DNA from 2 places in the Stenotrophomonas sp. YJH_SMC_16 genome. Region 1 is predicted to be linked to the other one. Evidence: riboswitches for the same ligand, from Rfam matches in the RefSeq annotation. Region 1 holds a riboswitch; the other holds the start of a gene.

Region 1 (7,609 bases):
TGTACCAGCTGGTGCGCCAACGCGGCACGGTCGGCCCGCACCGCTTCGAGATCGAGTTCCTCGACGCGGGCGTGCAGGCCTATGCCTTCACCTTCGGTTGAACCGGGAGGACACGATGAAACTCTCCTTTGAACAGGGCATCGCCGCCGGTGTTGCAGGTCTGGTGGCCACGGCATTGATCGCCGGTGTGCTACTCGTTGACCACGGCGCCATCGCGGCACCGCTCGAAGCCAGCGCGCAGACCCAGGCGCTACCGGCACCCACGGGCGACGCCGCGTTCCGCGATGACGCCCCCCACGCCAGCGTGGTGTTCGCCGGTGGTTGCTTCTGGGGCGTGCAGGGTGTGTTCCAGCACGTCAAAGGCGTGAGCAATGCGGTGTCCGGCTACATCGGTGGCAGCGGCGCCGATGCACGCTACGAGCGCGTCAGTAGCGGACGTACCGGTCACGCAGAAGCGGTGAAAATCGACTACGACCCGCGCCAGGTCAGCTACGGGCAGCTGATGCAGGTGTTCTTCTCGGTAGTGCACGACCCGACCCAGCTCAACCGCCAGGGGCCGGACCACGGCAGCCAGTACCGATCGGCGATTTTCACTGACGACGCACGCCAGCAGGCTGCCAGCCGCGCCTACATTGCCCAGCTCGGCCAGACCGGCAGCTACCGTGCGCCGATCGTCACCCAGCTGGTCAGCGGCCAGCACTTCTACCCGGCCGAGAGCTACCACCAGAACTACATGACGAACTACCCGCAGGCGGCCTACATCCGCTACTACGACGCACCGAAGCTGGCCGCGCTGGGCAAGCAGTTCCCGGCGTTGTACCGGCGCGATGCGGCGCTGGTGCCGATGCGCTGACGGCATTTCCCCTAGGGCTGATCGATGCTCGGCTCTACACACAAAAAAAAAGACGCACGGCCATCCAGCCGTGCGCTTGGGAAGTATCGGCCGCGCCCCGATCAAGCCCGGCCGACAACGACATGCTAGTCTCGCCATCATCATGGGTACAGCACCAGATGGCGGGAAATTCGATGGATACAGATGACCAGAGCGCGATGATCCCACCCCGCTACCAACGGCTGTCCGACGAACTGGCCGAGGCCATCCACGGCGGCCGGCTTCCAGTAGGCAGCCGCCTGCCCTCGCTGCGACAGATGGCCCTGCAGCGCAGGCTCAGCCTGAACACGGTTATTGCCGCCTATCGCCAGCTGGAGGACGCCGGCCTGGTGATTCCGCGGCCCAAGGCCGGTTTCGAGGTGGCGCCGCGACTGTCGGTGCCGGAGCGTTCGCTGCGCGATACCCCGTCCGCGCCCACTGCACCACTGCAGCAGGTACTGATGGCCCGCGTGCTGGAAGCACAGCGCCGCCCGGGCGTGATCGACCTGGCCTTCGCCGGCCCGCGCGGTCGCCAGTTCTACCCCGGCGCGCAGTTGGCCAGGCACACCGCGCAGGTACTGCGCCATGGCCAGCAGACGGTGGAGACCTACGCGCGCCCGAATGGTTCGCCGCGGCTGCTGGCGCAGATCGTGCGCCGTGGTCCGCGCATGGGCCTGCACACCCACGCCGAGCGCCTGCTGCTGACCCACGGTGCAATGGAAGCGCTGCAGCTGGCGTTGCGTGCAGTCACCCAGCCAGGTGATGCGGTGGGCATCGAGGCGCCGTCCTACTTCAACCTCTACCCGTTGTTGGCCAACCTGGGCCTGCAGGCCATCGAACTGCCCACACACCCGCAGCACGGGCTCGACGTGGATGCGCTGGATGCGCTGCTCGAGCACACGCCGCTGGCCGCACTGGTGGTGATGCCGACCGTGCACAACCCGCTGGGCTGCACCATGCCGACAGTGGCCAAGCAACGCCTGGCAGAACTGGTCAACGCGCGCCAGCTGCCACTGATCGAAGATGCGGTGTATGCCGAGCTGCAGTTCTGCGAACCGCCGGCACCCTTGCTGAAGGCCTTTGATCGCGACGGCTGGGTGATGGTGGTCGGTGGTTTCTCCAAGACGCTGGCGCCGGATTACCGCATCGGCTGGCTGGATGGCGGCCGCTTCGCCGAGCGCATCGCGCTGCTGAAATTCCAGTCCACCGGTGGCGAGCCGCAGCTGCTTGGCGACGCGGTGGCGGCCTATCTGGAAGCGGGCAGCTACGAGCACCACCTGCATCGCATGCGTCGTCTGTATCGCGAACAGGTGGGGCGGCTGCGCCAGCTGGTGGCCGAACATTTCCCGCCCGGTACCCGCGCCACCGAACCACAGGGCGGATTCCTGCTGTGGCTGGAACTGCCGGGCGTGGATACGCGCGAGCTGTTCGAGCGTGCACTGCAGGAGGATATCGCGTTCATGCCCGGCCAGGTGTATTCGCGCGGCGCGCGCTACCGGCATTGCCTGCGGCTGTCGTGCTGCCAGACGCTGGATGCGCGCTTCATCGGCGCGGTGGAGCGGCTGGGTGCGATTGCGCGGGAGCTGGCGGCGCGCCAGCTCCTGTAGAGCCGAGCCTACGCTCGGCTGCCCTTCGCCAATGGTCCCCCACTGAGCCGAGCATGGGCTCGGCTCTACAGTAGGCAGGTCAATCGAGCAGGTGCGTGCTCAGGATCTGGCCATCCGCCCCCGGAAGATTGGGCAGCCGCCCCCAGCACGGCATCGGCAGGCGCTGCTGCAGCGTGGCCACGTTCTCGACCTGGCGCTGCATCGCCGGGTCGATGTGGTTGCCGATCCAGCCCAGACAGTCCACGCCGCTGGCCTGCAGTGATTGCGCAGTCAGCCGCGCGTGGTTCACGCAGCCCAGCCGCATGCCCACCACCAGCAGCACCGGCAACTTCAGTGCGCGCACCAGATCGAGCTGATCCAGCGTGGCCGAAACCGGCGCCAGCCAACCGCCCACGCCCTCCACCACCACCACATCGGCCTGCGCACGCAGTCGTTCGAACGCAGCCAAGATCGGCGCCAGTTCAACCTGCACACCATCCTCGGCAGCAGCCAGCTCCGGTGCCAGCGGCTGCCGCAGCGCGTACGGGTTCAGATCCGCGTAGTCCGGTACCGGCCAGCTGGCCGCCTGCAGCGCCAATGCGTCTTCGTTGCGCAGGCCCTGCCCCAGATCCTCGCTGCCGCTGGCCACGGGCTTCATGCCCACCGCGCGCAGGCCACGCTGGCGCAGTGCATGCAGCAGCGCGGTGCTGGCCGCGGTCTTGCCGATTTCGGTGTCGGTGCCGGTAACGAACAGGGCGGGCGGCAGCGTAGCGGGCAACGGCATCGATGGGCTCCAACAGGGCAACAGTGCGTGCATTATCGCCGGCCCGGCGCGCTTGCTAGACTGCAGGCATGTTCGCCAATGCCTCGCTCACCGGCAGCAAGCCGGAACAATACGCCCAGCTGCTGGAACAGGCCCGTGGCCTGGTCTACGCCGAGTCCGACCGCATCGCCAACGCGGCCAACCTCTCGGCACTGGTCTACCACGCCCTGCCCGACCTGAACTGGGTGGGCTTCTACCTGTACGACGGCAAGGAGCTGGTGGTCGGCCCGTTCCAGGGCCTGCCGGCCTGCGTGCGCATTCCGCTGGACAAGGGCGTGTGTGGTGCCGCCGCCAGCCAGCGCGTGACCCAGCGCGTGGACGACGTCGATGCCTTCCCCGGCCACATCGCCTGCGATTCTGCCTCGCGTTCGGAGCTGGTGGTGCCGCTGCTGCGCGGTGATGAACTGATCGGCGTGTTCGATATCGACAGCCCGAAGGTCGGACGCTTCGATGCCGACGACCAGGCCGGCCTGGAAGCCATCGCCCGCGTGTTCGTCGAGGCGCTGGGATGAGCGCACCGAAGCTGCGCAACATCGGCCCGAAAAGTGCGGCGTGGCTGCGCCAGGTCGGCCTGCGCAGCCGCGAGGACCTGGTTGCGACCGGCGCAGTCGGCGCCTTCGTCAAGGTCAAGCGCGCGGGCTTCAAGCCCAGCCTGAACCTGCTGTACTCGCTGGAAGGCGCGCTGCTGGACTGCCACTGGCAGGAACTGAGCGAGCCGCAGCGTGAGGCGCTGGTGCAGGATTACGAAGCACGCATCGCCGCGCATCCGCTGAAGGCGGCCGGCCCGGCGTCGGGCCCGGTACATGAGCAGCGCTTCGATGCCGACGATGACGCTGAAGACAGCGTTGCCGAGGGCGCGGACGAGGATTGAGCCGCGCCCTTCTGTAGCGCCGAGCCCACGCTCGGCTGGCTTTTCTGATCGAAGTGCAGCCGAGCATGGCTCGGCTCTACAAGAGCAGATCAGGGCTGCTGCAGCTCCAGCAGCTCGCCCACCAGCCCGACCTCACCGCGTTCCAGCCACACCCGCAGCCGCGTGCCGTGGTCGATGCGCAGGGCCCAGCACAACGACATTGGCAGGCCGCAGACCTGCGACAGCACCATGCGCAGCGGGCCACCATGGCTGACCACCAGCGTCGGCACCGGATCGTCCTCATCAAGCAGGCGATCGAGCGCGCGCGCGATGCGCCGTTCAAAGTGGCCCCAGCTTTCGCCGTTGGGCGGCGGGAATGCATGCGGATCGGCGTGGAAGGCCGCCAGTGCATCCTCCGGCAGGTCGAACAGCGACTGCCCGTCCCAATCGCCGAAATCCAGCTCTTCCCATTCCTCGTCCGCTTCCACGTCCAGCCCACGCGGGGTGGCCAGGGCCATCGCCGTGTGCAGCGAGCGCAGCCGTGGCGAACTGATCACCCGCTCCCAGGGCTGCGCGGCGTAGGCGTCGACCAGTTCCTGCGGCAGGCGGGCCAGCTGCGGCGGATCGTTGCGGCCATCGAGGAACTCATCGCGACCGTTGCCGGCATGGCGGACCAGGTCGAGGATCATGCGCGCGTCCTGTACAGGCGACGCGGGAACAGCGGAAAACAGGCGGACATCGGCAACGGCACCACGGGATCAAGGGGCCATTCTAAAGGCACGGCAAAGGCAGTCGAGCACGCGCGGCGCTACGGGCCGCCTGCGATGCCGTAGACTGCGCGCACTTCCAGGTGACCTGCGGCCGTGGCCGGCAGGTTGAAACGGGAAGCCGGTGACGCGTGATTCCACGCCAGGCCGGCGCTGCCCCCGCAACGGTAAGCACGTCAGTTCCAGGCAACACCGCCACTGTGCCGCAGGCATGGGAAGGCGCCTGGACGGTGGCCCCAGGCCACCCGGCGGCAAGCCCGGAGACCGGCCCGGAAGCCTCAGGTCGCGATGCGGTGGGCATGGCGCTGGATGACCGCAGCCTGCGCTGCGGCGTCGGCGCATGCCTGCCTTCGCGGCTCCTCCCCTTCGCCACGCGGGCGTGCGTGGCACCTGGAGTCCCCCATGAAGCTGCAGTCCCGAATGCTGTCCCTGGCCGTGCTGGCCACCCTGCCCGCGCTGGCCCAGGCCGCCGATGACACCACTGCGCTCGACCAGATCCTGGTCACCGCCACCCGCACCCCGATCGCGCTGCAGGACAGTATCGCGCCGGCGCAGGTGATCGACCGCGCGCAGATCGAATCCAGCCAGGCCACCTCGCTGCAGGAGCTGCTGCGCGGCCGCGCCGGCATCAACCTGACCAATGCCGGCGGCCTCGGCAAGCAGAGCTCGCTGTTCCTGCGCGGCACCAACTCGGGCCACACCGTGGTGCTGGTCGACGGCGTGCGCATCAACAGTGCCGACCTCGGCCTGGCCATGTACCAGGACCTGCCGCTGGCGCAGATCGAGCGCGTCGAAATCGTTCGCGGCCCGCAGTCCAGTCTGTACGGTGCCGACGCCATCGGTGGCGTGATCCAGATCTTCACCCGTCGCAACCAGGGCGATTTCGCTCCGCACTTCCAGCTCGGTGGCGGCAGCAACGGGCTGCGCGAAGCCAGCGGCGGCATTGGTGGCGGCACCGAGCGCGGCTGGTTCGGTGCCGACATCGCCTACCAGCATTCCGACGGCATCGATGCCTGCCGCGGTTCTTCCTCGGTGTTCACCGCGGGCTGCTTTGCCGACGAGCACGACCGCGACGGCTACCGCAACCTGTCCAAGAGCCTGCACGGCGGTTACAGCTTCAACGACCAGTGGAACGTGGAAGGCAGCGCACTGCGCGCCGATGGCAAGAACCATTACGACGGCTACTACAACTACTCCGAGACCCGCCAGCAGGTGCTGGCCGGCAAGGTGCGCTACACCCCGTCGGAGCGCCTGGCGTTCACCGCCAACGTCGGCCGCAGCGACAATGAGTCCGACAACTTCGGCGCACCGGGGGTGTTTGGCAGCGCGCAGACTCATCGTGACAGCGCCTCGCTGCAGGGTGACTTCGGTGTGGCCGAGGGCCAGCTGCTGAGTGCCGGCGTGGACTGGAGCGAAGACAATCTGGACGGCAGCAGCGCCGGGTATCTCGTCGACAGCCGCCGCAACACCGGCGTGTTCGTGCAGTACCAGGGCCGCTTCGGCCGCCACCAACTGCAGGCCAGCGCCCGCAACGACGACAACCAGCAGTTCGGCAACCACGCCACCGGCAGCGTTGGCTGGGCGATGGAACTGGGCCACGGCCTGCGCGTCAACGCCAGCTACGGCACCGCGTTCAAGGCACCGACCTTCAGCGACCTGTACGACCCGTGGAGCGGCGTGCCGACGTTGAATCCGGAGAAGTCCAAGAGCGCCAACCTCGGCGTTTCGCAGCAGGGCCAGGGCTGGCACTGGGGCATGGATGTGTACGAAACCCGCATCGATGACCTGATCACCTACGATGCGTCCACGATGAAAATGCAGCAGGTGGAGAAGGCGCGCATCCGTGGTGCCGAGCTGACCGGTGGCGTGCTGCTGGCCGGCTTCGACATCAACGCGCAGCTGAGCTACACCGACCCGCGCAACCGCACCCACGGCAGCACCCAGTTTGACAACTGGCTGCCGCGCCGTGCACAGCAGACTGCGCGCCTGGACATTGACCGTCGCTTCGGCGATTTCCGCGCCGGCCTGACCGTACAGGGCGCGGGCAAGCGCTTTGACAACGCCAGCAACTCGGTGAAGGTTGGCGGCTACGGCACGCTGGACCTGCGCACCGAGTACGCGCTGACACCGGAGTGGTCGCTGCTGGCGCGTGCCGCCAACGTTTTCGACCGCAGGTATGAGACGGTGGCGTGGTTCAACCAGCCGGGCCGTGAGTACCAGTTGAGCGTGCGTTACCAGCCGAAATGAGGAAACGCGCCGGGCATTCCCGGCGCTTTCTCTGTAGAGCCGAGCCCATGCTCGGCTCAGGCAGCAAAGCAGCCGAGCATGGGCTCGGCTCTACACCGGGACGCCGGCGGCCAACCCCGGCAATTCACGCAGATCGTCGATCACCGCCACGGCATGCGCGGTGGCCATGTCCAGGCCGCGCGGGTAGCCGTAACGCACCAGCGCGATCGGCATGCCTGCATCTTCGGCGGCGCGGTAGTCGGTCAACGAATCACCCACCATCAGGCAGGCATCCACCGGCAGCCCGAAGTGCGCAGCGATGTGCCGCAGCGGTTCGCCACTGGGCTTGCGCTGCGGCAGCGAATCGCCGCCCAGTATCAGCGCGAACGCATCACCGATGCCCAGGTGCTGCAGCAGCGGTGGCACCAGCGCTTCGGGCTTGTTGGTGCAGATCGCCAGCGGCACGTTGCGTGCACGCAGTTGCGC
Region 2 (7,609 bases), on a different contig from region 1:
CCGCGCACGCCTGCTGGTGCTGGTCAGCAAGCAGGGGCACTGCCTCAACGATCTGCTGTTCCGTGCCCACAGCGGCCAGTTGAAAGTCGACATCGCGGCAGTGGCGTCCAACCACGCCGATTTCGCGCCATTGGCCGCGTCCTACCAGGTGCCGTTCCACCATCTGCCGGTGACCGCCGATACGCGTGCGGTGCAGGAGCAGCAGATCATCGACCTGGTCGAGCGCGAGCGCATCGATCTGGTGGTATTGGCGCGCTACATGCAGATCCTGTCACCCACGCTGTGCCGCGCACTGGCCGGCCGTGCGATCAATATCCACCACAGCTTCCTGCCCAGCTTCAAGGGCGCGCAGCCGTATCACCAGGCGCACGCGCGCGGGGTCAAGATCATCGGTGCCACCGCGCACTACGTCACCGAGGATCTGGACGAAGGCCCGATCATCGAACAGGACGTGGCCCGCGTGGACCACGCGATGGCACCGCGCGAACTGGTGCGGCTGGGCAGCGATACCGAATCGCTGGTGCTGGCGCGCGCGGTGCGCCGCCATGTGGAGCACCGCATCCTGCTCAACGGGCACCGAACGGTGGTGTTCCGGTAATCGCCCATCCCGCGTCCGCCGGGCATGGCCCGGCACTACCGAATCCTAATTTCATCCAGTGAAAAGCCCCCGGTTCGGCCGTCCCGCGATCTGTAGGGGGGCGTAGTTGGGGGGCTGGATGAATCGATTGTGTTGTCGTGGGCAGGAGCGCGCAAGCGGCATAAGCGACGTGCGCGGTAGCGCCGGGCCATGCCCGGCGGTCGCCCGTCAGGCGATCGCGATTCCCGCCTTGCCCAGCGCCTCGCGCACCATCGCGTCATTGGCTTCGGTCACCGGCCGGGTCAGCTCCCACAGGAACTTCACCCGGAAGCCGGACTTCACCGCGTCCTGCGCGCTCCACAGTACGCAGTAGTCGCGGGCCAGGCCGCACACATGCACTTCGCGGATGCGGCGCTCGTGCAGCCAGCCGGCCAGGCCGGTAGCTGGGCGCTCGCCATCGGGGCCATGGTTCTCGCGGAAGGCGCTGTACGAATCCACCTGTTGGCGCGTGCCCTTGCGCAGGATCAGGTCGGCCACGGTCCAGTCCACGCCCGGGTGCAGGGCGGCACCGGCGCTGCCCTGCACGCAGTGGTCCGGCCATAGGGTCTGCGGCTGCGCGTGCAGCAGGATGGTCTCGAAGGGGCGTTGGCCGGGGTGCTGGCTGGCGAACGAGGCATGGTCGGCCGGGTGCCAGTCCTGTGTCGCCACCACGGTGCGGTAGCGGCGCTGCGCCAGCAGACCGGCAATCGGTACCACCAGCGCATCGCCCTGGTCGCAGGCCAGCGTACCGCCGGGCATGAAGTCTGGCTGCAGGTCGATCACCAGCAGGGCGACATCGGCGGGCAGGGCGGTCATGGCAGGTCCACTACAACGTGAAGGGGCGACCAGCGTGGCCGCCCCGGCGGCACAGGTCAATCGCCCTGCGGCGTCCCAGCGTCCTGCCCGTAGTACAGCAGGCCGATCTTGATCCGCTCGCGGCCATTCTCGCGGCGATGGCGGTTGGCATCGCGCAGCGAGTACACGCAGCCGCAGTACTCCTGCTGGTAGAACTGCTCGCGCTTGCTGATCTCGATCATGCGGCTGGCACCGCCGCCCTTGCGCCAGTTGTAGTCCCAGTACTGCAGGCCCTCGTAGCGCGACGCGGCGCGGATGCCGCAGTCGTTGATCTGCGCCATGTTCTTCCAGCGCGAGATGCCCAGCGAAGAACTGATGGTGTCATAGCCGTGTTCGTGCGCGTACAGCGCAGTGCGCTCGAAACGCATGTCGAAGCACATCGTGCAGCGGATGCCGCGTTCGGGCTCGTTCTCCATGCCGCGCGCACGGCTGAACCAGTTGTCGGTGTCGTAGTCGCAGTCGATGAACGGGATGTCGTGCTGCTCGGCGAAGCGGATGTTCTCCTGCTTGCGCAGCTCGTATTCCCTCACCGGGTGGATGTTGGGGTTGTAGAAGAAGATCGCGTAGTCGATCCCGGAGGCGGTGATCGCCTCCATCACTTCGCCGGAGCAGGGCGCGCAGCATGAATGCAGCAGCAGGCGCTTGCCGTCGGCGGGCAGGGTCAGGGTGGGACGTTGGAGCTCGGTCATCGTCAGGTACCGCATGGACCGCCGGCAACGGCGGTGGCCCATGCATCAGCGCGTGGGTGAACAGGTCTGGCCGGATACCGTGAAAAGGACGCGCGCGGCCGCATCGCCTGCACGCGCAGGACAAGGACGGCCCCGGCAACCTCCCCGCGGAGATTCCAGGTCGAATCAGGGGACGGTCGTGTCCCCCGGCCGGGGCCGGTATTCGGGCTGATGGACACGGGCCGCAGCCCACCTACTACCTGCCGCTTCCCAGGCGCGAGCCCAGTGCTGTTGGCAGGATTCGTTTCCATTCACCGCTGCGGGGCAGCTCCGGAATGGGCGCGCGAGGCGCCTTCACCGGATTCCCGTTTAAATCCCGGCCGCCATCAATGCCACGGCCGGGATACCTTCGGCGTGCCCACGGTGGACGCGTCGACGGCAATGGTCAAGGGCCAATCAAAGCGCAGGGCTGTGGCTCGTTTCTCAGGCTGTGAGAGCCCCTCTTGCCATACTGTGCATCGACAGACGGGAGGTGACTCGTGGCGGCGAAGTACTGCGATCTGGTCATGAAAGGCGGCATCACCAGCGGCATCGTGTACCCCAATGCGGTACTGGCGCTGGCGCGCGAGTATCGCTTCAAGAGCATCGGCGGCACCTCGGCCGGCGCCATCGCTGCGGCGGTGGCGGCCGCGGCAGCCTGCGGTGATCGCCGCCAGCAGGCGGGCGAGCACCTGCCTGGCGATGCCGGCTATGGCGGGTTGTCGGCGGTGTCGGCGCAGCTGTCGCGGCGCGGCTTCATCTACAGCCTGTTCCAGCCGGCACGGGGCGCGCGTGCGGCCTATCGGCTGCTGGTGGTGCTGACCGGCAATGCCCGCCTGCCGCACAAGCTGCTGTGCCTGGCCGTTGCCGTGTTCGAGATCGCGCCGCTGGAAGTGCTGGTGTCGCTGGCGCTGCTGCTCGGCCTGGGCTGGTGGGGTGGTGGCTGGAGCGGCGTGGCCGCCACGCTGCTGCCGTCGCTGCTGTGCGCTTACGGTGCCGGCGTGGCCGGTGCCGCGCTGCGGGTGGCGCGGGTGGCGCGGCGCAATCTGCTGGGCCTGTGCAGCGGCCTCGGCCGTGATGCACGCAAGCCGGCGTTGACCGAGTGGCTGCACGAGTGCCTGCAGCAGTTGTCCGGCAAGCCGCTGGATGCACCGCTTACCTTCGCCGACCTGCACGATGCGCCGCGCTATGCCGGCGAGCCGGACAGCCCGCATGCGATCAGCCTGCAGATGATCACCACCTGTGTGTCGCACAACGAGCCGCGTACGCTGCCGCTGGGTGGCGCGCAGTTCTGGTTCCTGCGCGAGGAGTTCGAGCAGCTGTTCCCGGCCAGCGTGGTGCAGTGGCTGGTGGATCAAGCTGGCCCGCCGTTGGAGGTGGAGGGGCGACGGTACTACCACCTGCCGCAGGGCCCGAAGCTGCCGGTGCTGGTGGCCACGCGCATGAGCCTGAGCTTCCCGTTGCTGATCAGCGCGGTGCCGCTGCATGAGCCCTCGCGGCGCGAGCGTCGCTGCGAACCCACCGCGCCTGCCGCCGACCAGGAGCACAACGTGGCCGACAGCATGGAAGGGCTGACCAGTGCCGGGCAGACCTGTGGCCCGGTGATCACCGCCTTCCGCATCTGCTGGTTCTCCGATGGCGGCATCAGCAGCAACTTCCCGATCCATCTGTTCGATGCCGCCTTGCCGCGCTGGCCGACCTTCGCCATCAACCTGGTCTACCCGCAGCACGCTGAAGAGGTGAGCCACGGCAGCAGCGGCCGCCAGTCGCTGGAACACGCGGTGTTCCTGCCCACCGAAAACCGTCATGGCTGGCAGCGGACCTATCAGTCGATCGCCACGCCGCTGGCGGCCGCGGAACTGGGGCGTTTCCTGTTCGCGGTGGTGGCGACCATGCAGAACTGGCGCGATCTGCTGCAGGCGCGCGCGCCGGGTTACCGCGACCGCATCGTGCACGTCAGCCTGCAGGGCGACGAAGGCGGCATGAACCTGGACATGCCGCAGGAGGTGCTGACCCGCATCGCCGACAAGGGCAGCCTGGCCGGTGCGCGCTTCTGTTCGTTCTCGTTCGAGAACCACTACTGGATCCGCTGGCGCAACCTGGCCTCGGCCTACCAGCGCTACACGCTGGAAGTGGCACGCACCGACGACCCGGCGCAGCAGGTGCTGGCCTACCGCGCGGCGTACGCGATGGTTGCCACTGGCCAGCCGACGCCACCGTCATACAAGCTGGGTTCGGAAGACAAGCGGCTGGCCTCGCAGCAGCTGTGGGGGTTGATGGTCGAACAGGGTCGCAGCTGGGAGGACCTCGGCCCCGACCTCACCGACGGCGCACCGCGCCCGTTGCCGCAGATGAAGGTGACGCCGATCTACTGACCCGGTAGTAGATCCACGCCTTGCGTGGATGGAACCCCATCGAAATCGAATATTTCGAACGTTCATCGAAGAACATCCACGCATGGCGTGGATCAAGCGTGTCGACCAAGGTCGACACCTACCAGAGCAATACGTCGTTCCGACAGATGGAAGGAAACTGTCGAAGGCGGGGTGGTGTCGGATTGCGGGGTGTCCGCGGCATGGATGCCGCGGCCAAGCCCCCAGGGACGGGTTCACGGCGTCCCCGCAATCCGACACCGCCCCGCCATCCCACGGAATGCCAGCTTTTGCTGTTGCTGTTGCTTCGGCTTCGGCAGGTGCAGGGCGCAGCCCTGCCGAACCAACCCTACCGCCCCGGCAATTGCGCGAACGCGCGCTGCATGCAGTCCTCGCGCGGGCACACCCGGCAGCCCGGGCCAATCGACACCGAATTGCCCGGGCTCTGCACATCCAGCCCCAGCGAATACACCAGCCGCTCGGCATGCTGCAGGTCGCAGCCCAGCGCCACCGCGAAGGTCTTGCGCGGCTGGCCATGCCCCACCGGCCCGCTGCTGACCTGCCGCGCCAGCCAGAAATGGCGGCGCCCATCGGGCATGCGCGCCGTCTGCGTAAGGATGCGCCCGGGCTGGTTGAACGCCTCGTAGACGATCCACAGCGGGCACGACCCACCCACCTGCGAGAAATGGAAATCGGTGGCCGAATGGCGCTTGGACACATTGCCCGCACGGTCCACGCGGATGAAGAAGAACGGCAGCCCCGGCGCACTGCGCCGTGCCAGCGTGCTCAGCCGATGGCACACCGCCTCGAAGCCGACGCCGAACTGATGCGCCAGCAGTTCGATGTCGTAGCTGCTGGCCTCGGCCGCACGCAGGAAGCGCATGTACGGCATCACCAGCGCGCCGGCGAAATAGTTCGACAGGCCGATGCGCGCCTGCGCGATGCGTGCCTCATCGGTGAAGCCGGCACGCGCCACCACCGCATCGATCTGCGGCAGGTAGCCGTGCAGGGCCAGTTCGGCGGCCATCTGGAATGCCTGCTGGCCCGGTTCCAGGTAATCGGGCAGCCACAGCCGCCGTGCACCGGCATCGAACTGGCGCTTCTCGCGCCCGGCCTGCAGCGCCGCCACTTCCACCAGCACGCCATGGCGGTCGGCCAGCAGCTGGCGCAGGCGTGGTGCCACATGCCCGGGCGACAGCCCCCACTCGGCGAACAGGCGCTCGGCCAGTTCGTCCAGCTCGGGGATGTGGTTGTGCATGCGGTTGAAGAACTCGCGCACCTGGTCACCGGCGGGCAGGGTGCTGCCGGCACCCGGCTCGCCCAGCTGGAATTCCAGGGCGGCGGCATGTTCGCGCAGCGCCAGGTGGCGCCGATGCAGGTCCAGCAGGGCGCGGCTGACCTGCGGCAGGTTGCCGGCCAAGGCGCGCAGTTCGGTCGCGCTCACCTCCGCCAGGCCCAGGTCGCGCAGGGTCTCGCCCAGTGCCTCCTGCAGCGCGGCGGGCTCATCTTCGTCGAACAGTGCGGAAACATCGCCCAATACTTCGCCCAGCTTCTTCTGCACGGCCGGGGTGAGTGGGCGCTTGTTGCGCTCGATCTGGTTCAGGTAACTGGCCGACAGGCCCAAGGCGCGGGCCAGGTCCACCTGGCTGTAGCCGCGCTGCTCGCGCAGCCGCAGCAGGCGCAGGCCAAGTTGTCGCTGGGTGGCTGAATAATTCACAGAATTAACATGAATCGTCTGGCGTGTTGGCCAGATTAAGCGGATTCAGCCCGGAAATCGAGGTGGGTGCTGTGAATAATGCCAAGCATCTTTCGAGCCCGTGGGATTGTCGTCATGACTGTTGCAGCGCCCCGTATCCGCATGCTGATCGATGGCCAGTTCATCGAATCGGCCACCTCCCACTGGCAGGACGTGATCAATCCGGCCACCCAGGACGTGCTGGCCAAGGTGCCGTTCGCCACCACCGGCGAAGTGGACGCCGCCGTCGCCGCCGCCAAGGAAGCCTTCAAGACCTGGCGCAAGACCCCGATCGGCACCCGTGCGCGCATCTTCCTGAAGTACCAGCAGCTGATCCGCGAGAACATGAGCGAGCTGGCCCACATCCTCACCGCCGAACAGGGCAAGACCCTGCCGGACGCCGAAGGCGATGTGTTCCGTGGCCTGGAAGTGGTCGAGCACGCCGCCGCCATCGGCAACCTGCAGCTGGGCGAGCTGGCCAACAACGTGGCCAATGGCGTGGATACCTACACGATCATGCAGCCGCTGGGCGTGTGCGCCGGCATCACCCCGTTCAACTTCCCGGCGATGATCCCGCTGTGGATGTTCCCGATGGCCATCGCCACCGGCAACACCTTCATCCTCAAGCCGTCCGAGCAGGACCCGATGGTCACCATGCGCCTGGTCGAACTGGCGCTGGAAGCCGGCATTCCGAAGGGCGTGCTGAACGTCGTCCACGGTGGCGAGGAAGTGGTCAACGCGATCTGCGACCACCCGGACATCAAGGCTGTTTCGTTCGTGGGTTCCACCCGCGTCGGCACCCACGTCTACAACCGCGCCTCGCTGGCCGGCAAGCGCGTGCAGTGCATGATGGGCGCCAAGAACCACGCTGTGGTGCTGCCGGACGCCAACAAGGAACAGACCCTCAATGCGATGGTCGGTGCCGCCTTCGGTGCCGCTGGCCAGCGCTGCATGGCCGCCTCCACCCTGGTGCTGGTCGGTGAAGCACGCAACTGGGTGCAGGATCTGGTGACCAAGGCCAAGACCCTGAAGGTCAGCGGCGGCACCGTGGCCGGCACCGATGTCGGCCCGGTCATTTCCTGCAGCGCCCGCGAGCGCGTGGAAGGCCTGATCGCCTCGGGCGTGGAGCAGGGCGCCAAGCTGGTGCTCGATGGCCGCAAGCCGCAGGTCGATGGCTTCGAGAAGGGCAACTTCGTCGGCCCGACCATCTTTGCCGGTGTCACCCCCGACATGCGCATCTACCAGGAAGAAATCTTCGGGCCGGTGCTGGTCATCCTCGAAGCGGAAACGCTGGAAGACGCCATCGCGATGGTCAACAGCAACC

Evidence for each region. A riboswitch is a leader RNA that binds a small molecule or an ion and turns the genes downstream of it on or off. The one in region 1 is predicted to bind cobalamin.
Region 2: it holds a riboswitch for cobalamin, as region 1 does, so the genes downstream of both, AC5P6E_RS16280 (epoxyqueuosine reductase QueH) here and btuB (TonB-dependent vitamin B12 receptor) in region 1, are expected to answer to the same signal.

What each region holds. Positions count from the first base shown of each region.
Region 1 covers NZ_JCAFRH010000004.1:309,577-317,185, forward strand. The annotation lists gene AC5P6E_RS11195 (redoxin family protein) at 1-101, shown strand, start outside; gene msrA (peptide-methionine (S)-S-oxide reductase MsrA) at 116-853, shown strand; gene AC5P6E_RS11205 (aminotransferase-like domain-containing protein) at 1,027-2,478, shown strand; gene bioD (dethiobiotin synthase) at 2,558-3,241, opposite strand; gene AC5P6E_RS11215 (GAF domain-containing protein) at 3,310-3,792, shown strand; gene AC5P6E_RS11220 (TfoX/Sxy family protein) at 3,789-4,151, shown strand; gene AC5P6E_RS11225 (histidine phosphatase family protein) at 4,241-4,819, opposite strand; cobalamin riboswitch at 4,962-5,184, shown strand; gene btuB (TonB-dependent vitamin B12 receptor) at 5,300-7,144, shown strand; gene gph (phosphoglycolate phosphatase) at 7,235-7,609, opposite strand, start outside.
Region 2 covers NZ_JCAFRH010000007.1:127,426-135,034, forward strand. The annotation lists gene purU (formyltetrahydrofolate deformylase) at 1-598, shown strand, start outside; gene pncA (bifunctional nicotinamidase/pyrazinamidase) at 806-1,432, opposite strand; gene AC5P6E_RS16280 (epoxyqueuosine reductase QueH) at 1,489-2,175, opposite strand; cobalamin riboswitch at 2,337-2,551, opposite strand; gene AC5P6E_RS16285 (patatin-like phospholipase family protein) at 2,706-4,553, shown strand; gene AC5P6E_RS16290 (helix-turn-helix domain-containing protein) at 4,900-6,267, opposite strand; gene AC5P6E_RS16295 (CoA-acylating methylmalonate-semialdehyde dehydrogenase) at 6,382-7,609, shown strand, end outside.